Regions from separate parts of the Streptomyces sp. NPDC057877 genome, predicted to be linked through region 2. Evidence: riboswitches for the same ligand, from Rfam matches in the RefSeq annotation. Region 2 holds a riboswitch; each other region holds the start of a gene.
What was found. Region 2 has a riboswitch for cyclic di-AMP ahead of ACFVQG_RS36335 (transglycosylase SLT domain-containing protein). Riboswitches for the same ligand answer to the same signal wherever they lie in the genome.

Region 1: it holds a riboswitch for cyclic di-AMP, as region 2 does, so the genes downstream of both, ACFVQG_RS33765 (M23 family metallopeptidase) here and ACFVQG_RS36335 (transglycosylase SLT domain-containing protein) in region 2, are expected to answer to the same signal.
Region 3: it holds a riboswitch for cyclic di-AMP, as region 2 does, so the genes downstream of both, ACFVQG_RS06490 (peptidoglycan DD-metalloendopeptidase family protein) here and ACFVQG_RS36335 (transglycosylase SLT domain-containing protein) in region 2, are expected to answer to the same signal.

The regions. Positions count from the first base shown of each region.
Region 1 covers NZ_JBHVMS010000013.1:128,839-136,454, reverse strand. Annotated here, with positions in the region: gene ACFVQG_RS33770 (GntR family transcriptional regulator) at 1-306, opposite strand, end outside; gene ACFVQG_RS33765 (M23 family metallopeptidase) at 497-1,261, opposite strand; cyclic di-AMP (ydaO/yuaA leader) riboswitch at 1,274-1,442, opposite strand; gene ACFVQG_RS33760 (M16 family metallopeptidase) at 1,631-3,019, opposite strand; gene ACFVQG_RS33755 (M16 family metallopeptidase) at 3,016-4,374, opposite strand; gene ACFVQG_RS33750 (DNA topoisomerase (ATP-hydrolyzing) subunit A) at 4,710-7,166, shown strand; gene ACFVQG_RS33745 (CobW family GTP-binding protein) at 7,163-7,616, opposite strand, start outside.
Region 2 covers NZ_JBHVMS010000016.1:9,158-16,773, forward strand. Annotated here, with positions in the region: gene ACFVQG_RS36330 (polyprenyl synthetase family protein) at 1-579, opposite strand, end outside; cyclic di-AMP (ydaO/yuaA leader) riboswitch at 1,263-1,453, shown strand; gene ACFVQG_RS36335 (transglycosylase SLT domain-containing protein) at 1,459-1,947, shown strand; gene ACFVQG_RS36340 (HAD family hydrolase) at 1,984-2,814, opposite strand; gene fahA (fumarylacetoacetase) at 3,066-4,277, shown strand; gene ACFVQG_RS36350 (M56 family metallopeptidase) at 4,459-5,397, shown strand; gene recQ (DNA helicase RecQ) at 5,472-7,472, opposite strand.
Region 3 covers NZ_JBHVMS010000002.1:588,366-595,981, reverse strand. Annotated here, with positions in the region: gene ACFVQG_RS06515 (SpoIIE family protein phosphatase) at 1-157, shown strand, start outside; gene ACFVQG_RS06510 (MBL fold metallo-hydrolase) at 188-1,414, opposite strand; gene ACFVQG_RS06505 (Glu/Leu/Phe/Val dehydrogenase dimerization domain-containing protein) at 1,560-2,744, shown strand; gene ACFVQG_RS06500 (TetR family transcriptional regulator C-terminal domain-containing protein) at 2,847-3,449, shown strand; gene ACFVQG_RS06495 (SGNH/GDSL hydrolase family protein) at 3,462-4,247, opposite strand; gene ACFVQG_RS06490 (peptidoglycan DD-metalloendopeptidase family protein) at 4,440-5,402, opposite strand; cyclic di-AMP (ydaO/yuaA leader) riboswitch at 5,407-5,566, opposite strand; gene ACFVQG_RS06485 (alpha-galactosidase) at 5,873-7,616, opposite strand, start outside.

The DNA of each region.
Region 1 (7,616 bases), on a different contig from region 2:
CTTCAGATGGGCCTCGGTGCGCCGCTGGGCGGCCCGGGAGGCGCCCAGCGGCTCCAGGAGCATCCGCATCTCCAGCAGGTCGGAGGCCTCCTGCTCGGTCGGCTCGGCGACGCACGCGCCCGCGTGCCGCCGGGTCACGACGAAGCCCTCGGCCTCCAGGGTGCGCAGGGCCTCCCGGACGGGGACGCGTGAGACGCCGTAGCGGCGGGCGAGCAGTTCCTCGGTGAGCCGGCTGCCGCGCTCGTAGACACCCGAGACGATGTCATCCCGGATCGCCGTGCACACCGAGTGCGCCGGAATACGCATGACCGACCTCCGCCTTAATCCCCGTGAAACGTCGACGATTGACGTGTGTTCCGTGACTCTATTGCAATGAGCCGGAATTTCCGATGGCGGCCTGGAAACCATGGATATTTTTTGGACATACGGACCCCCGAAACACCGAAAGCCCCGGCTCGTGAGCCGGGGCGGGGGTGCGCGGGGTGCGGTGGTCGTCCTACAGGCTCACGCCGTGCGAGCGGAGGTAGGCGAGGGGGTCGATGTCCGTGCCGTACTCGGCGGACGTCCGCGCCTCGAAGTGCAGATGCGCTCCGGTGACGTTGCCGGTGGCCCCGGAGAGGGCGATCTGCTGCCCCGGGGTGACCGTCTGGCCCACCGAGACCGCGATGGACGACAGATGGCCGTACTGGGTGTACGTACCATCAATCATCTGGATCACGACTTGATTGCCGTACGCCCCGGCCCAGCCCGCCTCCACGACGGTGCCGGAGCCGACCGCGTGCACGGAGGTCCCGCTGGCGGCGTGGAAGTCGATGCCGGTGTGGCTGCCGGAGGACCACAGGGCGCCGCCGGAGCGGTAGGAGGTGGAGACGTACGAGCCCGAGATGGGCGTCACATAGGTGTTCAGGCGCTTGCGCTCGGCCTCGCGGGCGGCGCGCTCCTTGGCCGCTCGCGCCTTCTCGGCCGCCTCGGCCGCCTGCTTGCGGGCGGCCTCCTGGGCCTGCTGCCTGGCCTGGGTCAGCTCCGCGGCCTCCATCTGCGCGTCGGCCTGGGCGTCCACCCGGTCGGCCACGGCGTCGTCGATGCTGACGACCGGGGTGAGCCCGGTCTGCTCCGCGGTGGGCTCGGCGGCGAGCGCGGGGGCGGCCAGGGTGCCGACCACGCCGCCGGTGGTGAGGGCCGCGACGCCCGCCACGTGGGCGGTGGTGCGCTTGGTGCGGCCGGTACGGCGGTGCTTCCCGGCAGGGCGGGTGAACGCCATAGGGTGGCTCGTCCTTTCCTTCCCTCTCGCCTACCGGGTTAGCTGACGGGTTCGGAGCAGGAAGGTCTCCTACGGACCCCCTCGCGGCACGCGCGGGCGTCCGATTCACCCCAGGGACTACGCAGTTGGGTCCCCGGCTCCCCCTGGCTCGCGCCGTACGGGGACTCGGCGATGGCTGTCCGGTGCCGCGGGTGCGGCGCACTGCCTGACGGACAGCCCGGATGACGCTAAGCGGGCGCGCTTTCAATTCCCAAACAGAACCCGGTTTTTGTAGCGCATCCCACAGGGCAGACGGGCTATCTCCCTATCAAATCGGGCATAGAGGGGCCCTGGTGACGGAACCGCCACCAGGGCCCCACGCGCGTGCCGCTACTCGGCCGGTACGACGGTGACCGCGCCGATGCCGAGCGCCTCCACGGGCTCCCTGATCTGCGCCGCGTCGCCCACCAGGACCGTCACCAGGCGGTCCATCGGGAAGGCGTTCACGACCGCGGCCGTGGCCTCCACGGTGCCCGTCGCGGCGAGCTGGCGGTACAGCGTCGCCTGGAAGTCGTCGGGCAGGTGCTGCTCGACCTGGTCGGCCAGGGTGCTCGCCACGGCCGCCGCGGTCTCGTACTTCAGCGGCGCCACACCGACCAGGTTCTGCACGGCCACGTCCCGCTCGGCGTCGGTCAGCCCGGACCCGGCGAGGGTGCGCAGCACCGTCCACAGGTCGGCCAGCGCGGGACCGGTGTTCGGCGTGTCCACGGAGCCGCTGATGGCGAGCATCGCCGCGCCGGTGCCGTCGGGGGCGGAGCGCAGCACCTGGCTGAACGCCCGTACGCCGTAGGTGTAGCCCTTCTCCTCGCGCAGGACGCGGTCCAGGCGGGAGGTCAGGGTGCCGCCGAGGCAGTAGGTGCCGAGCACCTGGGCGGGCCACACGCGGTCGTGCCGGTCGGGGCCGACGCGGCCGATCAGCAGCTGCGTCTGCACGGCCCCGGGGCGGTCCACGATGACGACCCGGCCGGTGTCGTCGGCGGTCACCGGGGGCACCGGACGGGGCTGGGCCGTGGAGCCGGTCCAGGCGCCCAGGGTGTCGCCGAGCAGCGCGTCCAGGTCGATGCCGGTGAGGTCGCCGACGACGACCGCGGTGGCGGTGGCGGGGCGGACGTGCCGCTCGTAGAAGGCGCGTACGGCCGCGGAGTCGATGGCCTCGACGGTCTCCTGGGTGCCCTGGCGCGGGCGCGACATGCGCGAGTCGGCCGGGAACAGCTCCCTGGACAGCTCCTTGGCGGCGCGCCGGGAGGGGTTGGCCAGCTCGTGCGGGATCTCGTCGAGGCGGTTGCGCACCAGCCGCTCCACCTCGCTGTCGGCGAACGCGGGCGCCCTGAGCGCGTCGGCGATCAGCCCGAGGCCCTTGGCCAGGCGGGAGGCCGGGACCTCCAGGCTGAGGCGGACGCCGGGGTGGTCGGCGTGCGCGTCGAGGGTGGCGCCGCAGCGCTCCAGCTCGGCGGCGAACTCCTCGGCGGAGTGCTTGTCGGTGCCCTCCGAGAAGGCCCGCGCCATGATCGTGGCGACGCCGTCGAGACCGGCGGGCTCGGCGTCCAGCGGCGCGTGCAGCAGCACCTCGACGGCGACGACCTGCTGGCCGGGGCGGTGGCAGCGCAGCACGGTCAGGCCGTTGCCGAGGGTCCCGCGCGTGGGCGCCGGGAACGCCCAGGGCTTGGGCTCGCCCGCCTGCGGCTGGGGGTGGAACTCCATCGTGGTCAGCTCGGTCACTTGGCCGCCTCCTCGGTCTCGTCGGCTTCGGTGTCGTCGGCTTCCGTCTCGTCGGCCCCGGCGATCGGCTCGTAGACGAGCACCGCGCGGTTGTCGGGCCGCAGGCGGGCCTTGGCGACCTCCTGGACCTCCTCGGCCGTCACGTCGAGGACGCGCTGCACGGCGGTCAGGGCGAGCTGCGGGTCGCCGAACAGCACGGCGTACCGGCACAGTTCGTCGGCGCGGCCCGCGACCGTGCCGAGCCGGTCCAGCCACTCGCGCTCCAGCTGGGCCTGGGCGCGCTCCATCTCCTCGGCCGTGGGGCCCTCGGCGGCGAACCGCGCGAGTTCCTCGTCGATGGCGGCCTCGATGACCGGCACCTCGACGTCGCCGGAGGTCTTCACGTCCAGCCAGCCCAGGGAGGGCGCCCCGGCCAGCCGCAGCAGGCCGAACCCGGCCGCGACAGCGGTACGGTCCCGGCGCACGAGGCGGTTGTAGAGCCGGGAGGACTCACCGCCGCCGAGGACGGTCAGGGCCAGGTCGGCGGCGTCGCACGCGCGCGTGCCGTCGTGCGGCAGCCGGTAGGCGGCCATCAGGGCGCGGGCCGGGACCTCCTCCTCGACGACCTCGCGCAGCTGTTCACCGATGATCTCGGGCAGCACGCCGTCGCGCGGGGCGGGCTTGCCGTCGTGGGCGGGGATGGAGCCGAAGTACTTCTCGATCCACGCGAGCGTGCGCTCGGGGTCGATGTCGCCGACGACCGACAGCACCGCGTTGTTCGGCGCGTAGTACGTGCGGAAGAACGCGCGCGCGTCCTCCAGCGTCGCCGCGTCCAGGTCGGCCATCGAGCCGATCGGGGTGTGGTGGTAGGGGTGGCCCTCCGGGTAGGCGAGGGCGGTCAGCTTCTCGAACGCGGTGCCGTAGGGCACGTTGTCGTAGCGCTGGCGGCGTTCGTTCTTGACCACGTCGCGCTGGTTCTCCATGGACTCGTCGTCCAGGGCGGCGAGCAGCGAGCCCATGCGGTCGGCCTCCAGCCAGAGGGCGAGTTCCAGCTGGTGGGCGGGCATGGTCTCGAAGTAGTTGGTGCGCTCGAAGCTGGTGGTGCCGTTCAGCGAGCCGCCCGCGCCCTGCACCAGTTCGAAGTGGCCGTTGCCCTTGACCTGGGCGGAGCCCTGGAACATCAGGTGCTCGAAAAGGTGAGCCAGACCGGTACGCTCCTTGACCTCGTGGCGGGAGCCGACGTCGTACCAGAGGCACACCGCCGCAACCGGGGTCAGGTGGTCCTCGGAGAGCACCACGCGCAGACCGTTGGCCAGGCGGTGCTCGGTCGCTGTCAGGCCGCCGGAGCCTGCCTCGGCTGTGGCCGTGTGACCCATGGGCATGTACGTCCCTTCGATCGCGGATGCGGTCCTCGGACCGCGGATGTCCTGCCGTCCTGCCACTGTATGCAAGCGCGCGGACCAGCGGTGAAGTTCCCGGGGGACGTACGCCGACAGCGAGATCCCGTAGCCTCTCGGGATAGCCGCGGCGGTACGCAGGCCGCCAGGCCGCCCGCGCCGGGCGGCATGATCGGCCTCCCCGTCCGGTGTTGTCAGTGCCGCGGTCCACAATGGTCCGCGTCAGATCCGTCACGCTTCAGCACGAGCGAGCCGACGGGGAGCGACCCCGGCGCCCCGCAGGCGAGCGACCAGAAAAGAGGAGCCAGGCAGCGATGGCCCGCCGCAGCACGAAGACCCCGCCGCCCGACGACCCGTACGAGGAGAAGATCCTCGACATCGACGTCGTCGACGAGATGCAGGGCTCCTTCCTCGAGTACGCGTACTCGGTCATCTACTCCCGAGCCCTGCCCGACGCCCGTGACGGCCTCAAGCCGGTGCACCGGCGCATCGTCTACCAGATGAACGAGATGGGCCTGCGTCCCGACCGCGGCTACGTCAAGTGCGCCCGCGTCGTCGGCGAGGTCATGGGCAAGCTGCACCCGCACGGCGACTCCTCGATCTACGACGCCCTGGTGCGCATGGCGCAGCCCTTCTCCATGCGCGTCCCCCTGGTCGACGGCCACGGCAACTTCGGCTCCCTGGGCAACGACGACCCACCGGCCGCCATGCGGTACACCGAGTGCCGGATGACCGAGGCCACCGGCCTGATGACGGAGTCGATCGACGAGGACACCGTCGACTTCGCCCCGAACTACGACGGCCAGGAGCAGGAACCGGCAGCGCTCCCCGCCGCGTTCCCGAACCTCCTGGTCAACGGCGCCTCCGGGATCGCGGTCGGCATGGCCACCAACATGCCGCCGCACAACCTGCGCGAGGTCATCGCCGCCGCCCGCCATCTGATCCGGTATCCGAACGCCGATCTCGACGCCCTGATGCGGCACATCCCGGGCCCGGACCTGCCCACCGGCGGCCGTATCGTCGGCCTGCCGGGCATCAGGGACGCCTACGAGACCGGCCGCGGCACGTTCAAGATCCGCGCGACGGTCTCCGTGGAGGACGTCACCGCACGCCGCAAGGGCCTGGTCATCACCGAGTTGCCGTTCACGGTCGGCCCGGAGAAGGTGATCGCCAAGATCAAGGACCTGGTCGGCTCGAAGAAGCTCCAGGGCATCGCCGACGTCAAGGACCTCACCGACCGGGCGCACGGCCTGCGGCTGGTCATCGAGATCAAGAACGGCTTCGTGCCCGAGGCCGTCCTGGAGCAGCTGTACAAGCTGACGCCGATGGAGGAGTCCTTCGGCATCAACAACGTCGCGCTCGTCGACGGGCAGCCGCTCACGCTGGGCCTGAAGGAGCTGCTGGAGGTCTATCTCGACCACCGCTTCGAGGTCGTGCGCCGCCGCTCGGAGTTCCGCCGCGGCAAGCGGCGCGACCGTCTCCACCTGGTCGAGGGCCTGCTGACGGCCCTGGTGGACATCGACGAGGTCATCCGGCTGATCCGCTCCAGCGACAACAGCGCGCAGGCCAAGGAGCGCCTGATGGGGCGCTTCGGCCTGAGCGACGTCCAGACGCAGTACATCCTGGACACGCCGCTGCGCCGCCTCACCAAGTACGACCGGATCGAGCTGGAGGCGGAGAAGGAGCGGCTCACCACGGAGATCGAGGAGCTGACCCGCATCCTCGAGTCCGACACCGAGCTGCGCAAGCTGGTCTCCAACGAACTGGCCACGGTCGCGAAGAAGTTCGGCACCGACCGGCGTACGGTCCTGCTGGAGTCCGGGGCCGTCCCGGTGGCCGCCGTGCCGCTGCAGGTGGCGGACGACCCGTGCCGGGTGCTGCTGTCGTCGACGGGCCTGCTGGCCCGCACGGCGAACGGCGAGCCCTTCGCGGAGGACGCCAAGGCCAAGCGCGTCAAGCACGACGTGATCGTCTCGGCGGTCCCGGCGACGGCGCGCGGCGAGATCGGCGCGGTCACGTCGACGGGCCGTCTGCTCCGCCTGAACGTGATCGACCTCCCCCAGCTGCCGGAGACCCCCTCCGCCCCGAACCTCGCGGGCGGCGCGCCGCTGGCGGAGTTCGTCTCCCTGGAGGACGACGAGACGGTGGTCTGCCTGACCACGCTCGACGAGTCCTCCCCCGGTCTCGCGATCGGCACCGAGCAGGGCGTCGTCAAGCGGGTCGTCCCGGACTACCCGGCCAACAAGGAGGAGCTGGAGGTCATCGCCCTCAGGGAGGGCGACCGGATCGTCGGCGCGGTGGAGCTGCGCACCGGCGAGGAGGACCTGGTCTTCATCACGGACGACGCCCAACTGCTGCGCTACCAGGCCTCGCAGGTCCGCCCGCAGGGCCGCCCGGCCGGTGGCATGGCGGGCGTCAAGCTCGCGGAGGGCGCCCGGGTCATCTCGTTCACGGCGGTGGACCCGGCCGTCGAGGCCGTGGTGTTCACGGTCGCGGGCTCGCGCGGCACGCTGGACGACTCCGTCCAGACGACCGCCAAGCTGACCCCGTTCGACCAGTACCCCCGCAAGGGCCGCGCCACCGGCGGGGTGCGCTGCCAGCGCTTCCTGAAGGGCGAGGACTGCCTGGCCCTGGCCTGGGCGGGCCCGACCCCGGCCCTCGCCGCCCAGAAGAACGGCACCCCGGCCAGCCTCCCGGAGATCGACCCGCGCCGGGACGGCTCGGGGGTGTCCCTGCCGAAGACGGTGTCGGTGGTGGCGGGGCCGGTCTAGGACGGGTCCTCGGCGTCCTCGGCGGGTTCGGGTACGTAGCGCAGGACGCCCCACATGCCGTGCTCGTCGGCGGTGTGCGGGGCGTCGGCCTCGCACGCCCGGAGTTCCTTGCCGAGGGCGTCGGCGTCGATGCCCGTCCCGATGAGGACGAGCTGCGTCAGCCGCGCCTCACCGGCGCTCCAGCTCTCCGGGTAGAACCGCAGGAACCTCCCCACGGCGTGCACGGCGTACCGGTTGTGCGCGTCATGGGCGCCGAAGTCGACGTACCCCTTGATCCGGTACAGCCCCTCGGCCCGGCCGTCGAGGAGGGTCATCAACCGGCGCGGATCGAGGGGCACTTCGGACACGAAGGACACGCTGTCGTAGGCGGCGTGCAGATGCCCGTCGTGCGCGGTCTCCGCCCCGTGGTGCAGATCGTCGAAGGACAGCTGCCCGATCCGCTCCCCGCTC
Region 2 (7,616 bases):
CATCGCGCCGAACCGGCAGGCGACCGCGACCAGCGAACCGGTCTTGCCGGAGAGCACGTCGAGGTAGTGGTCGACCGGATCGCGCCCGTCGGCCGGGCCCGCGGTCTCCAGGATCTGCCCGGTCACCAGCCGCTCGAACGCCTCGGCCTGCACCCGGACCGCCTCCGGCCCGAGGTCGGCCAGGATGTGCGAGGCGCGGGCGAAGAGGAAGTCGCCGGTGAGGACGGCGACGGAGTTGCCCCAGCGGGTGTTCGCGCTGGGCACCCCGCGCCGTACCGCCGCCTCGTCCATCACGTCGTCGTGGTACAGGGTCGCGAGGTGGGTCAGTTCCACGACCACGGCGGAAGGCACGATTCCGGGCGCGTAGGGGTCACCGAACTGGGCCGCGAGCATCACGAGCAGTGGCCGAAAACGCTTCCCGCCCGCCCGCACCAGATGCTGGGCGGCGCCGGTGATGAACGGGACCTCGCTTTTGGTTGCCTCAAGCAACCCTTCCTCGACAGCAGCCATCCCAGCCTGGACATCGGCCTCCAGGGCCTGGTCCCGCACGCTCAGCCCGAATGGCCCGACGACGGTCACGAGGGGTCTCCTGTCTGCTGGTGTCCACCGGCGCTTACGCGGTTTGTCGATACGTCGCTGCCTTCACTCAAGTCAGCGTATCCGGTCACGTTTCGATCACCGAGGGCGCCCACCGTTGCAGCACGGGCGGTATCGGATCACGGCCGGAATGCTTTCGATCATTAGATAAGCGTGGATGTGGGAGCTAAGTGAGTGATTGCGGAGGGATGCCACAGAAAGCCCTGAGTCGCACCCTCTGATCATCCATGCCGACATGGGCACGCCCCTCCGTTCGCGCCACTCCCCAGGCGATCACTACGACAACGACGCATCCGCCAGAAGGGGTTCCGGATCCGCCCCGGACACCATCCGACCCCCAAGGGCGAGTTGGCCGCAATGCCCGTTTTGCCGGTCTTGTGGACACCCGTGAGTTGGCTCACCCCGCGCACGGGGCCGCACCACCCTCCCGCGACCGCCGGACCCTTGTGAATCACCCATGAATCAGCCTTCCCGCGCGGGCAGTTGAATCTGTGCGTTCGCAAAGGATCAAGTACCCCGAAATCGCCCGATCAAGGTCGATCAAGGTCGATCAAGGACTGAACGGTGTGATGCATGCGTCCCGTACTTGTTTCCGACATGTGCTCTCGCATACGTTCCCGATCCAGTCGGGCGGACGCCGAATCCTGCCACCGCCCGGCCACCCAATGACGGACTCACTCATCCAAGGCAGGAGCGGGGGACCCAGGTAAGTCGCCGGGCCGCGACGCGTACGACGTCACACGACGCCGTACGACGCCACGGCACGGCTTGGGGTGAAGTCGTACCCGCGCAGGGCACGGCCGGGCATCTCCCGCCCGAACCCGACAGCTCACCTCGCAGGCGCCGGAGAGGACCTTCACCATGCCTGCAAACGGCCAGCCCCGCCGTGCCCGCACCACCCGCGTCGCCCGCAAGATCGCTCTCGCCGGCACCGGTGCCGCCGTGCTCGCGCTCCCGCTGATCGGCGCGACCACCGCCTCCGCGCACACCACGACCGCCGCCCCGGCCGCGGCCACCGCGGTCGCGTACCCGAACAACCTCGACGGCTGGATCCGCCAGTCGCTCTCCGTGATGGCGCAGCACGGCATCCCGGGCTCCTACGACGCCATCCACCGCAACATCATGCGGGAGTCGTCCGGCAACCCGAACGCCATCAACCTGTGGGACTCCAACGCCGTCGCGGGCACCCCGTCCAAGGGCCTGCTCCAGGTCATCGACCCGACCTTCGCCGCGTACCACGTGCCCGGCACCGTCTACGACCCGTACGACCCGGTCGCCAACATCACCGCCGCCTGCAACTACGCCGCCGACCGGTACGGCTCGATCGACAACGTCTTCGGCGCGTACTGAGCGCCCGCCCGCGGACTCGGGGCTGAGCACCTGACCTCAGCCCCGTGAGCAGAGACGTTCGAGGACGACGGCGACGCCGTCGTCCTCGTTCGAGAGGGTGACCTCGTCCGCGACGGCCTTGAGTTCCGGGTGGGCGTTGGCCATGGCCACGCCGTGCCCCGCCCAGTCGAACATCGGGATGTCGTTGGGCATGTCGCCGAAGGCGATGGTGTCCTGCGGGCGCAGCCCGAGCCGCCGGGCGGCCAGCGCCAGGCCGGTCGCCTTGGTGATGCCGCACGGCTGGAGTTCCACGGTCCCCGGCCCCGACATGGTGACCGTCGCCAGCGAACCCACCACCGCGCGGGCCACCGACGCCAACTCGTCGTCGGACAGGCTGGGATGGCGCAGCAGCACCTTGCTGATGGGCGCGCACCACAGGTCGTCGCGCCGCTCCACGCGTACCGCGGGCAGCGTGGGATGCGGCATCAGATAGCCCGGCTCGATGAGCGTGAGCCCCTCCACGCCGTCCTGGTCGACCGCCGCGTACACCTGCCCCACCTCGGCCTCGATCTTGCCGAGCGCGGTCTCGGCCAGCTCCCGGTCCAGGGTCACGGACCACAGCAGGCGGTCCGTACCGGCGTCGTACAACTGCGCGCCCTGCCCGCACACCGCCAGCCCTGTGCCGCCCAGGAACTCCAGCAGCGGACGCACCCTGGGTGCCGGTCGGCCTGTCACCACCAGGTGCCGGGCACCGGCCGCGGCCACCCGCGCGAGCGCGGTGAGCGACCGGTCGGAGAAGGTGTCGTCGCCGCGCAGGAGCGTTCCGTCCAGGTCGGTGGCGATGAGGGAGTACGCGGTGCGCTCGGCATATGCGGTGGGTGCGGCCATGATCAGAGAATACGGACATCGCGCTCCCTTCGTTCACCCCCGTGCCTCCTCTCAACTTCCTTGCCCCGCTCCGTCCTTCGGTCTCCCGGGCCCGGTCGCGGTCCGCCGCCACGTGGTCGGCCGGACCGCGGACACTGCCCAAGACGGCCGCCCCAGCCGTAACGTGTGGCGCGACCACCTGAACGTGTGGCGCGCTCGCACCGCGGCGCGACCCCTGGACCACGGCGCGTACGAAAGTGAGGCAGCACCCCATGCCCCCCTTCGATGTCCCCGAGGGTGACCCCTTCGGACCGCACAACCTTCCGTACGGCGTGTTCTCACTCCCCGGCAGCGCGGACCGCAGGATCGGTGTCCGCCTCGGCGACCACGTCCTCGACGCCGGGGCCGCGGCCCTGACCCTCGGCTCCCCTTACGCCGCCCTGCTCGGCCGATCCACCCTGAACCCCCTGCTGGCCGCGGGCCGCACCACCTGGTCGGACGTGCGGCGCGCGCTCACCGCCTGGGTGACCGTGCCCTCCCACCGCGAGGCCCTGGAACCACTGCTGCACCCGCTGACCTCGGTGACCCTGCACCTCCCCTTCGAGGTCGCGGACTACGTCGACTTCTACGCCTCCGAGAACCACGCCCGGAACGTCGGCCAGATGTTCCGCCCCGACGCCACGGACTCCCTGACCCCCAACTGGAAGCACCTGCCGATCGGCTACCACGGCCGCTCCGGCACGGTCGTGGTCTCCGGCACCGAGGTCGTCCGCCCGTCCGGCCAGCGCAAGGGCCCCGCCGATCCCGCGCCGGTCTTCGGGCCCTCCGTCCGCCTCGACATCGAGGCCGAGGTCGGGTTCGTGGTCGGCGCGCCGTCACCGATGGGCGGCGCCGTCGCGCTCGGCGACTTCCGCGAGCACGTCTTCGGGCTCTGCCTCCTCAACGACTGGTCCGCCCGCGACCTCCAGGCCTGGGAGTACGTGCCCCTCGGCCCCTTCCTCGGCAAGTCCTTCGCCACCTCCGTCTCGGCGTGGATCACCCCGCTGGACGCCCTGGAGGAGGCCCGGGTAGCCCCACCGGAGCGCACCCACCCCCTCCTGCCCTACCTGGACGACGCCCAGGAGGAGCCCGGCGGCTACGACCTGCGTATCTCGGTCTCCGTCAACGGCCACGTCATCTCCGAGCCTCCCTTCTCCACCATGTACTGGACGGCCGCCCAGCAGCTCGCCCACATGACCGTCAACGGCGCCTCCCTGCGCACCGGCGACCTGTACGGCTCCGGCACGGTCAGCGGACCGGCCGAGCACGAACGCGGCTCGCTGCTGGAACTGACCTGGAACGGCCGCGACGCCCTCGAACTCCCCGACGGCAAGCGCACGTTCCTCGAGGACGGCGACGTCGTCACCATGACGGCGTGGGCCCCGGGACCGGACGGCGTCCGGGTCGGCCTGGGTGAGGTGACCGGACGGATCGCCGCAAGCTGAGACAGTGCGACCGGACTCTTCCGGGGCGCTGACTCCGACCGCCCGCCGCCGTCATACTGGCGGCGGGCGCGTGCGTGCGGGCACGAGACGCTGCGCCGCGCGCGACCCGAGCCGCACCACCCCGCACCCCCCACAGGCGCAACCTTCCGATACTCCCGATCAGGATCCGGAGCCGTGTGGCATGACCGTCTGCCTGCTCCTGCTGAGCATCGTCGCCCTGACGGCCGCCCTACCGGTGCCGCGTCTGCTGACCCGGGCCGCCTGGCCCGAGCGGGAACCGGTGGTCGGTCTGTGGGTGTGGCAGTGTCTGGTCGCGACGGTGCTGCTGAGCTGTCTGACGGCTCTGGTCCTCGGCGCCGCGGCCGTCTTCCAGACCGTACGCGCCCAGGTCTTCGCCCCGGCCCCGGCGGCCGTCACCGCGGCGTACGACCTGTCCACCGCGCCGACCTGGGCCGTCGCCCTCACCCTGCTGCTGGCCTGCGGTGCCGCCTGGACCGGCGCCATGCTCGCCCGGGAGCTGTTCGAGGCCAGGCGCCGCAGGTTGCGGGCCCGCACGGTCCTCAACGAACGCGCCCCCGATCTGCCCGCCGGGCTGCCCGCCGCACGGGGCCCGCTGCTGGTGCTGGAGGACGAATACCCCGACGCCTGGTGGATGCCGGGCCACCCGCCGCAGCTCGTCGTCACCACCGGCGCGCTCCAGCGGCTCACCGACCACCAGCTCGACGCCGTCCTCACCCATGAACGCGGCCACGCCCGCGCCCGCCACGACTGGCTGGTCCACCTCTCTACCGCACTGGCCACCGGATTCCCCCACATCCCGTTGTTCGCCCACTTCTGCGACCAGACCCGCCGCCTGGTCGAACTCGCCGCCGACGACACGGCGTCCCGCCGCTGCGGCCACCTCACCACCGCCCTGGCCCTGATCGAGCTGAACCAGCACCGCGGGGTCCTCTCCTGCGCCTCCAGCAACCGGCTGCTCGGCGAGCGCGTCGACCGGCTGCTGGAGCCCCCGCCGCGCTTGGGCCGCCGCGACCGCGCCCTGACCACCACCGCGGCGGCACTGGTGCCGCTGCTGCCGCTGCTGATCACCTTCGCACCGGGGCTGACGGCGCTGAGCTGATCGTGGTGGCCGCGAGGCCACGAGGCCACGAGGGCGCCGTCAGGGTGCCGTGAGGGCCGCTGTCGCGGTGGTGGTTACGCCCAGTCCTCCGGCTCCGGCTCGGGCTCCCCCGCCATATCGGCCCATATGTCGTCGTCCGCCGCCTGCGGGCCGCCGCCGCCCGCGCCCGCGTCCGGCGCGGCGCCCGGTCGGCCGCCCAGGGCGGCGAGCACCCCGAGCACTCCTTCGCCATACGTCGCCAGCTTCTTCTCGCCGACGCCGCTGATCCCGCCGAGCTGCGCCACCGAGGTGGGCCAGGCCGAGGCGATCTCCCGCAGCGTGGCGTCGTGGAAGATGACGTACGCCGGGACGCCCTGCTCACGGGCCTGCTCAGCACGCCACGCGCGCAGCGCCTCGAACGCGGGCAGCAGTTCCTCGGGCAGCTCCACCGCGGCGGCCTTCGGCTTGCGCTCGCCCCGGCCGGAACCCGAGCCGGACGACGCCGAGCGGGACGCCGGTTTCTTCGGCTCCTTGCGCAGCGGCACCTCCCGCTCCCGCCGCAGCACCGCGCCGCTCGCCTCGGTGAGCACCAGCGTGCCGTACTCACCCTCCACCGCGAGCAGCCCCTGGGCCAGCAACTGCCGTACGACACCGCGCCATTCGCCCTCGGCCAGCTCCTGTCCGATGCCGAACACGGACAGCTGGTCGTGGTCGAACTGGATCACCTTGCCGGTGCGCTTGCCCAGCAGGATGTCGACGATCTGCACCGCGCCGAACTTCTGCCCCCGCTCCCGCTGCAGGCGGACCACCGTCGACAGCACCTTCTGCGCCGCGACCGTGCCGTCCCAGGTCTCGGGCGGCATCAGGCAGGTGTCGCAGTTGCCGCAGCCCGCCGTGTGGGGGTCCTGGCCGAAGTAGGCGAGCAGTTGGCCCCGGCGGCACTGGGCGGTCTCGCACAGTGCCAGCATCGAGTCCAGGTGCGCGGCGGCCCGGCGCTGGAAGGACTCGTCGCCCTCGCCGGACTGGATCAGCTTGCGCTGCTGGATGACGTCGTTGAGGCCGTACGCCATCCAGGCCGTGGACGGCAGTCCGTCGCGTCCGGCGCGTCCGGTCTCCTGGTAGTAGCCCTCCACCGACTTGGGCAGGTCGAGGTGGGCGACGAACCGTACATCGGGCTTGTCGATGCCCATGCCGAAGGCGATGGTCGCCACCACGACCAGGCCCTCCTCCCGCAGGAAGCGGGACTGGTGCGCGGCGCGCGTGCCCGCGTCCAGGCCCGCGTGGTACGGCACCGCCTCGATGCCGTTGCGGGTGAGGAACTCCGCCGTCTTCTCCACGGAGTTGCGCGAGAGGCAGTAGACGATGCCCGCGTCCCCGGCGTGCTCCTCGCGCAGGAAGCTCAGTAGCTGCTTCTTGGGGTCGGCCTTCGGCACGATCCGGTACTGGATGTTCGGCCGGTCGAAGCTGGCCACGAAGTGCCGGGCCGTCGGCATGTTCAGCCGCTGGGTGATCTCCTGGTGCGTCGCGTCGGTCGCGGTGGCCGTGAGCGCGATCCGGGGGACGTCCGGCCAGCGCTCACCGAGCAGCGACAGGGAGAGATAGTCGGGGCGGAAGTCGTGGCCCCACTGGGACACACAGTGCGCCTCGTCGATCGCGAAGAGGGCGATCTTCCCGCGCGAGAGCAGGTCCAGGGTGGCATCCAGCCGCAGCCGCTCCGGCGCCAGATAGAGCAGGTCCAGCTCGCCCGCGAGGAACTCGGCCTCCACCACCCGGCGCTCGTCGAAGTCCTGGGTGGAGTTCATGAACCCGGCCCGCACGCCGAGCGCCCGCAGCGCGTCCACCTGGTCCTGCATCAGCGCGATGAGGGGCGAGACGACGATGCCCGTACCGGGTCTGACCAGGGACGGAATCTGATAGCACAGCGACTTGCCGCCACCGGTCGGCATGAGGACGACGGCGTCCCCGCCGGCCACCACATGCTCGATCACCGCTTCCTGCTCGCCGCGGAAGGCGTCGTACCCGAACACCCGGTTCAGCGTGGCCAACGTCTCACTCTGCGTCACTGACATCTCGGCGATACCGCCCGTCCCACCCATCGTCATGTCCCCCGTACGTCGTCCCTCGACCACTGCGTCCACGATAGGGGTCCGCACCGACAGCCCTCGAAGTTATCCACAGGCTCGCCCCCGCAGTAATACCGGATGCGCCGCCGCACCACCGCACACGCCGCTGCCCGGCGC
Region 3 (7,616 bases), on a different contig from region 2:
GGTCGGCGACCGCAGCTCGCACATGCCCCGGCCCCGGCTCGCTGCGAAGGACGCGGAGTCGGGGCGGGGCCTGCTGCTGGTGCGCTCCCTGGCCGACAGCTGGGGCGTGCGGCCGACCGACGAGGGGAAGACGACCTGGTTCACGCTCAAGCTGTGAGCACGGTGGCGGGGTCCGCGCGCGGGAGTGTCAGTCCTCGCCCACCAGGTCGAGTCCGCGGGTCGTGCGCAGGGCGGTCTCCGGGACCGGCCACCTGCGGGTGAGCCGCTGGGACACGTCCCGCCACCAGGGGCGTACGGGGAGGTCCCCGGCGGGCTCGAAGGGCTGGCCCGGGACGGGTACGGCGACGGCCTGGCCGACCGCTTCGGCCGCCGCGAGCGTCCACTCTCCGGGCTCGGCCCAGGGGTGCAGGGAGAGGTTGAAGGTGCCCCAGTGGATGGGCAGCAGTACGCCGCCGGGCCGACCCTGTTGCAGGTCGAGGTGGCTCTGGACGCCCTGGGAGGGGTTCATGTGGATGTCGGGCCAGGAGCCGGGCTCCGGGCCCTCGTCCGCGCCCCGGTCCCGGGGCCAGTAGTCGCTGTAGGCGCCGATCTGGATCATCGTGGCGTCGAAGGGGCCGTGCGCCGCGCCTATCTCCTTGAAGCCGTCGAAGTAGCCGGTGTCTCCGCTGTGGTAGATCCGGTGCCGCTCGCCCGCGACGACCCAGGAGGCCCACAGGGTGTGCTGAGTGTTGCGCAGGCCCCGGCCGCAGAAGTGGCGGGCCGGGGTGGCGGTCAGGGTGAGGGAGCCGACCCGGGTCTCCTCGTGCCAGTCCAGCTCGCGCAGCCGGTCCGGGGAGACGCCCCAGTGCTCCAGGTGCGCTCCGACGCCGAGGGGCACGGCGAACAGGGTGTCGGTCCCGGCCAGCGCCTTGATCGTGGGCAGGTCGAGATGGTCGTAGTGGTCGTGCGAGATGACGACCACGTCGACCGGGCCGAGCGCCGCGAGCGGCAGGGGCGCGGGGTGCAGTCGCCGGGGTCCGGCGAAGGGGAAGGGTGAGCAGCGCTCGCCCCACACCGGGTCGAAGAGGACGCGCTGCCCGTCGATCTCCGCGAGCACGCTGGAGTGGCCCATCCAGGTCAGCCGCAGTCCGCTGGCCGGCGGCCGGGCGATGTCGGCGAGCGTGGTGGAGTGCAGCGGGATGTTGCCCTTGGGGGAGCGGCGGGACCGCTCCTCCTTGTCGAAGAAGATCTTGGCGAACTCCAGCGCCGACCCCGAGGGCCGCATCCGGGTGGGCGGACCGGGGTTCCGGAAGACGCCGTTCTCGAAGTGCGGTGATCTGCGGATGCGCGCCATGCGCTCACCGCTGGGGTCCGCGCCGAAGGCCGCGGGCTGGAGCGAGCGAAGCCCGGAGCGCAGGGAACGGAAACCGGCCACGGTACCTCCCGGTGGAGTCGGTGAGACTCCCATTATGGTCGGCCGGTGTGACAACGCGTTGACATGACCGCGAAAGCGTTTCCATACTGACCGGCCATTCAGTAGTCGGCGGAGCGTTCCCCGCCGCCACCCCCCAGGAGCCCGGATGCCGACCACCGCCCCCTTGTTGTCCCTGACCTGGACGGATCACCTCACCGGCCGTCGGGGCTTCCTGGTCGTCGACCGGCTGGTACGGGGCGTGGCCAGCGGCGGGCTGCGGATGCGGGAGGGCTGCACGCTGGACGAGGTCGCCGGACTGGCCCGTGGCATGACCATGAAGGAGGCGCTGCACTACGACCCCGCGGGCCGCTACGTCCCCCTGGGCGGCGCCAAGGGCGGCATCGACTGCGACCCCCGGGATCCGGGGGCGTACGCGCTGCTGGTGCGCTACCTCCGGGCGATGCGGCCGTACGTGGAGAGCTGCTGGACCACGGGCGAGGACCTGGGTCTCAGCCAAGATCTGGTCGACCGGGCCGCCGCCGAGGCGGGACTGGTCTCCTCGGTGCAGGCCGTGTACCCCCTGCTCGACGACGAGACGGCGGCCCGCGAACGCCTGGCCGACGCCTTCGCCCTGGAGGTGGACGGCATCGGCCTGGACGAGCTGGTCGGCGGCTGCGGCGTCGCCGAGTCCGTCCTGGTCGCCCTGGAACGGGCCGGGGTCCCGCACCCGGGCACCCGGGTCGCCGTGCAGGGCCTGGGCACCATGGGCGGCGCCACCGCCCGCTTCCTCGCGCGCGCGGGGCTGACGGTCGTCGCCGTCGCCGACATCAAGGGCACGATCGCCAACCCGGCGGGCCTCGACGTGGAGTCACTGCTCACCGCGCGCGACGCCCACGGCACGGTGGACCGCGCCGCACTGCGCCCCGGGGACCTGGAACTGCCGCCCGACGCCTGGCTGTCCACCGACGCGGAGGTCCTTGTCCCGGCAGCGACCTCCTACGCCATCGACCCCGCCAACCAGTCCCGCGTCACCGCCCGCTGGATCGTCGAGGCCGCCAACATGCCCGTCCTCCCCGAGGCGGAGCGGCTCCTGACCGCGCGCGGGGTGACCGTCCTGCCCGACGTGGTCGTCAACTCCTGCACCAACGCCTGGTGGTGGTGGACCCTCTTCGGCGACATCGGCCCCGACGCGTCCGAGGCCTTCGCCCACATCCGCCACGCCATGCGCACCCTGGTCACCACGATGCTCACCCGCGCGGACGCCGACGGCACGACACCGCGCACGGCGGCCCACGCGATCGCCGCGGACCGGCTGCCGGTGATCGCGGAGCGGTTCGGGTGGTACGGGTGACCGGGGGCGGCGGGTCACGGGGAACCCTCGGCCGAGGCCCCGAGGCCCCGAGGCCCCGAGGGCGCCGCGGGTCCCGGTCGCGGGGCGGTTAGGGTGAGCCGCGTGGCGAGAGTGCGGTTGAGTGTGGCTGAGCGGCGGGCGGAGTTGCTGGGGGCCGCGGTGGAGCAGATCGAGGCACGGGGGGTCGCCGCGGTGCGGATCTCCGACGTGGCCACCGCGCTGGGGGTGAGCAACGCGCTGGTCCTCTACCACTTCTCGTCCAAGGAGAAGCTGGTCGCCGCGGCCTTCGCGCACGCGGCCGAGGGCGATCTCGCGCATCTGCGCAAGCTGCTCGGCCGCCGCACCACGGCACTGCGCCGACTGCGCGCGGCGGTGCGCTGGTACGCCCCCACCGGCCCCGCCAAGGGCTGGCGGCTGTGGATCGAGGGCTGGGCGGCGGCGCTGCGCGAGCCCGCCCTCCAGGAGGTCACCCGCGATCTCGACCGGCAGTGGAAGGCCGCCCTCGCCGAGGTGATCGCCGAGGGCGTGGCCAACGGCGAGTTCCACTGCCCCGACCCCGCCGCCACCGCCCTGCGCCTGACCGCCCTGCTCGACGGGCTCGCCGTACAGCTGACGTCGTACCCGGGCGCGGTCTCCCGCGCGCGTGCCCAGGAGTGGGTGGACGAGGCACTCGCGCGGGAGTTGGGGCCGAAGGCGGCAGCCTGAGGCCCACCGCCCTCACGCCACCGCGCCGATCCGCATCCTGATGTCGTCCGGCGAGAGCGCCCCCTTGGCCGTCACGTGGTCGCCCGAGGACTCGCCCCGGAGCCTGCGGCCGATCCACGGCACCAGGAACTCGCGCGCCCACTGGACGTCGTCGCGCCGCACCTCCAGCGTGCCGCGCGGCGGCAGCGGGGGCCACGGCTGGTCCGGGTCGGCCGGGACCTCGAGACTGAGCACCTGACCCGCGCGGAGCGCCACGCGCGTGTGCCCCTCGGGTGACAGGTGCAGCCGGTCGTGGTCCCAGGCCCGGCGGTCCTGCACCGACCTCAGGGACCACAGGTCGAGCACCGGACAGCCGTACCGGTCGGCGATGGCGCGCACATGCCCGTTGTAGGTGGCTATCTTGCCGCGCAAGTGCTTGAGGACGGGGACGCCGCGGGTGTCGAAGCCGGTGGTCACCATGACCCTGCCCGCCACCGCCGCGAGCCGGGCCACCGCCTGCTCGAACCGCTCCGCCACCTCGTCCGGGTCCGTGCCGGGCCGGAGGATGTCGTTGCCGCCCGCGCAGAAGGACACGAGGTCCGGGGCGAGTTCGACGGCGCGCGGCACCTGGTCGGCCACGATCTGGTCGAGCAGCTTCCCGCGCACCGCGAGGTTGGTGTACCGGAAGTCGCCCTCGGGCCGCCGGTCGGCGAGCAGCACCGCGAACCGGTCGGCCCAGCCGACGAACGCCCCGTCGGGGCCGGGGTCGCCGACGCCCTCGGTGAAGCTGTCCCCCACCGCCACGTACGACCCGATCACTGATCTGCTGTCATTCTTCGAATCGTCTGCCACATCGGCTCATCTTTCCCCGTCGAATGTGACCTACGCGACCGTAGGAAAGGGTTGACGGGCGGTGAGATAAGCCACGGCCAAGCCTTGGTCAACTCGGGAATACGGCGACGGCCGGACCCGGTGGGCGGGTCCGGCCGTCGGCGGTGTGCGGTGCGGGCGTCAGCCGATGGAGACGCCGTGCGAGCGCAGGTAGGCCACCGGGTCGATGTCCGACCCGTAGCTCGGCGTGGTGCGGATCTCGAAGTGCAGGTGCGGGCCAGTCGAGTTGCCGGTCGAGCCCGACAGACCGATCTGCTGGCCGCCCGTCACACTCTGGCCGCTGGAGACGGACAGCGAGGACAGGTGGGCGTACTGGGCGTAGTAGCCGTCGTCGAGCTTGATGACGACCTGGTTGCCGTACGCACCGGCCCAGCCCGCGGAGACCACGGTGCCCGGACCGACGGCCTTGAGCGGGGTGCCGGTCGCGGCGGCGAAGTCGACGCCGGTGTGGTAGCCGCTGGACCACATGCTGCCCGCCACCTTGTAGGCGGTGCCGACGGCGGCACCGTCGACGGGAGAGCTGTAACCGGTGGCGGCGGACTGGGCGGCCGTGGCGGCGTTGGAGGAGGACTCCGGGGCCGACGTCTTCGCGGAGGACTCCGAGGACGGTGAGGTCTCGGAGGACTGCGACGGCTTCGACGGCTTCGAGGACTCCGTGGAAGCGGCGGACGGCTTCGACGGCTTGCCGCCCGTCTCCGCCTTCTGCCCGATCGTGAGCTTCAGACCCGGGTGGATCAGCGACGGGTCCGCGCCGACGGCCTCGCGGTTGTCGGCGTAGAGCTTCTTCCAGCCACCGCTGACGTTCTGCTCGTCGGCGATCTTCGACAGATAGTCACCGGCCCGCACGGAATAGGTCCGCACGCCCGCCTTCTTGGCGGTGGACTTCTTCTCGGCGGCCGACTTCTGCACCACCACGGGGGCGGACTGGACGGCCTTTTCCGAAACGGACTGCGGGGTGGCGGCGTGGGCGCCGGAAGCACCCATCAGGGGCAGTGCGAGCGCGGCGCCCCCGGTGCCGGCGACGGCGATGGAGCGGGCGATACGCAGGGACTTGGGACGGCGGTGCTTACCCTTGGCGGGCATGGCGAATTCCTCTCCGGCGCCTGCGAGGTGAGCTGTCGGGTGCGGACTGGAGATGCCCGGCCACACCGAGGTGCGGCTTTACCCCGAGCCGTTCCGGAGACCGGAACAGGCGGTTTACCTGTGGGTCCCCCGCTCCTGCCGATACGGGTGAGTGTGCGCGGAGTCCGGGCGGCGGCAGGATTCGGCGTTCCGCCCGGGGTCGGTGTGGAACGTAAGCGAGCAAGACGCAAAGGGACAAGCGAGAGGTTCCGCCCGAACGCCTTCTTCTTGATCCCTAAGGGGAATTGCCGGTCACGGTGAGTTGTTCCGGACGGCACCGCTTTCCGTAAAAGCCCTTGAAAAGGACCCGAATTACGTGAACATGACGGGCGACTCACGGTCACGAATATGACGCTGCTCACGCGACAGTTCTCCAGGGCACCCCATTCCAAGGCGAGTTGGAATGGAAGCCATTAATTCGGACAGATGACTCAGATGCGACGCAGGCGGATAACCGTCGCATCAAGGTCCCCGCGCAGCCTCAGCCGCAACCCGTGGTGCAGCAGTACCGCACCTCGGTGAATTTCGCCCGTTTCACGGCATTCATACGAGCTTGCCGGGTCCAAGCCGCGCAGTCGCAGCGCCGGAACCGGCTCCCCGTGGCGCTGCGACTGGAGGCAGGCGACGACGGCCGTCTCCCCGTCGAGCACGTACTGCACCGCGCTCAGCCCGCCCTCCGGCGGCCGGAGCCGGTAGAGGTCCCCGCGCTGCACCAGCGGCCGGATCGCCTTGTAGAGCGCCACCCAGTCGCGGGCCTCGGCCAGCTCCGCCTCGGTCCAGCGGGTCAGGTCACCGCCCACCCCCAGCACCCCCGCCATGGCGCTCACGAACCGGAAGCGCAGCGAGCTGGCCCGCCCGTTGAGCTGCTCGTTGGGACTGTCGGTCACCCAGGCGGCCATCACGCGCGCGGGATGGATCTGGCTGAAGCCGTACTGGATGGCGAGCCGGTCGAGCGGGTCGGTGTTGTCGGAGGTCCACACCTGGTCCGTACGGCTCAGGACGCCGAGGTCGATCCGGCCGCCGCCGCCCGAGCAGGACTCGAAGGCGACCCCCGGGTGGGCCGCCCGCAGCCGGTCCAGGAGCGCGTACAGCGCCCGCACATGGTCCACCCACAGCCGCTGCGGATACGGCTCCCCGGGCCACCCGGCGTCGGTGAAGCAGCGGTTGAAGTCCCACTTCACGTAGTCGATCGGGGCGCTGGACAGCAGGGCGTCGAGACGCTCGAAGAGGTACTCCTGGACGTCCTCGCGAGCGAGGTTCAGTACAAGCTGATTGCGGAACTCTGTCCGCTTTCGGCCCGCTTGGTACTGCACCCAGTCCGGATGGGCCCGGTACAGGTCGCTGTCCGGGTTGACCATCTCGGGCTCGACCCAGATACCGAAGTCCATGCCCAGCGCGTGCACGTCCGCGGCGAGCGGCGCCAGCCCGCGCGGGAAGCGGTCCGGGCTGGGCGTCCAGTCGCCGAGCCCGGCCCGGTCGCCGGTGCGGGCGCCGAACCAGCCGTCGTCGACCACGAACAGCTCGACGCCGATCGCGGCGGCCCGCCGCGCGAGGGCCCGCTGCTGGTCCTCGGAGATGCCGAACCCGGTCGCCTCCCAGGAGTTGAACAGCACCGGCCGGTCCCGGTCCGCGTCGGGAACGACGTACGCCCGCTGGTAGCGGTGCCACGCGCGGCTCGCGCCGCCGAAGCCGCCGTCGCTCCACAGCCCGGCGAAGACCGGTGTGGTGAACGACTCCCCGGCCGCCAGCCGCAGCAGGCCCGAGTCGTCGTGTCCGGCGCCGCCGGTGATCTGCACGCGCGCGTCCGGGAGCTGGGCGACGCAGATCCGCCAGGAGCCCGACCAGCCCAGCGCACAGCCGTAGACCTCGCCCCGCTCCTCGGTGGCGTCGGTGTCCAGCGCGACCCAGGGCAGGTGCTGGTGGCCGGTGTGCCCGCGGCGGCTGCCGATGACCTTCTCACCGTAGGTGAGGGGGGCGGCGGTCAGCCGGGACTCGGCGGCCCAGCGGCCGTGCAGCTGGGTCAGGCGCCAGGCGTCGCGCTCCGGGAGCGTCCAGGTGGCGGAGTCGGCGCGCAGCAGCTCGGCCTCGGCACCGGCGTTGGCGACGGTGACCCAGCGTTCGACCACGTCGTGCCGCATCCGGTAGTGCAGGGTGACGGTCAGGTCCGCGTCCCGG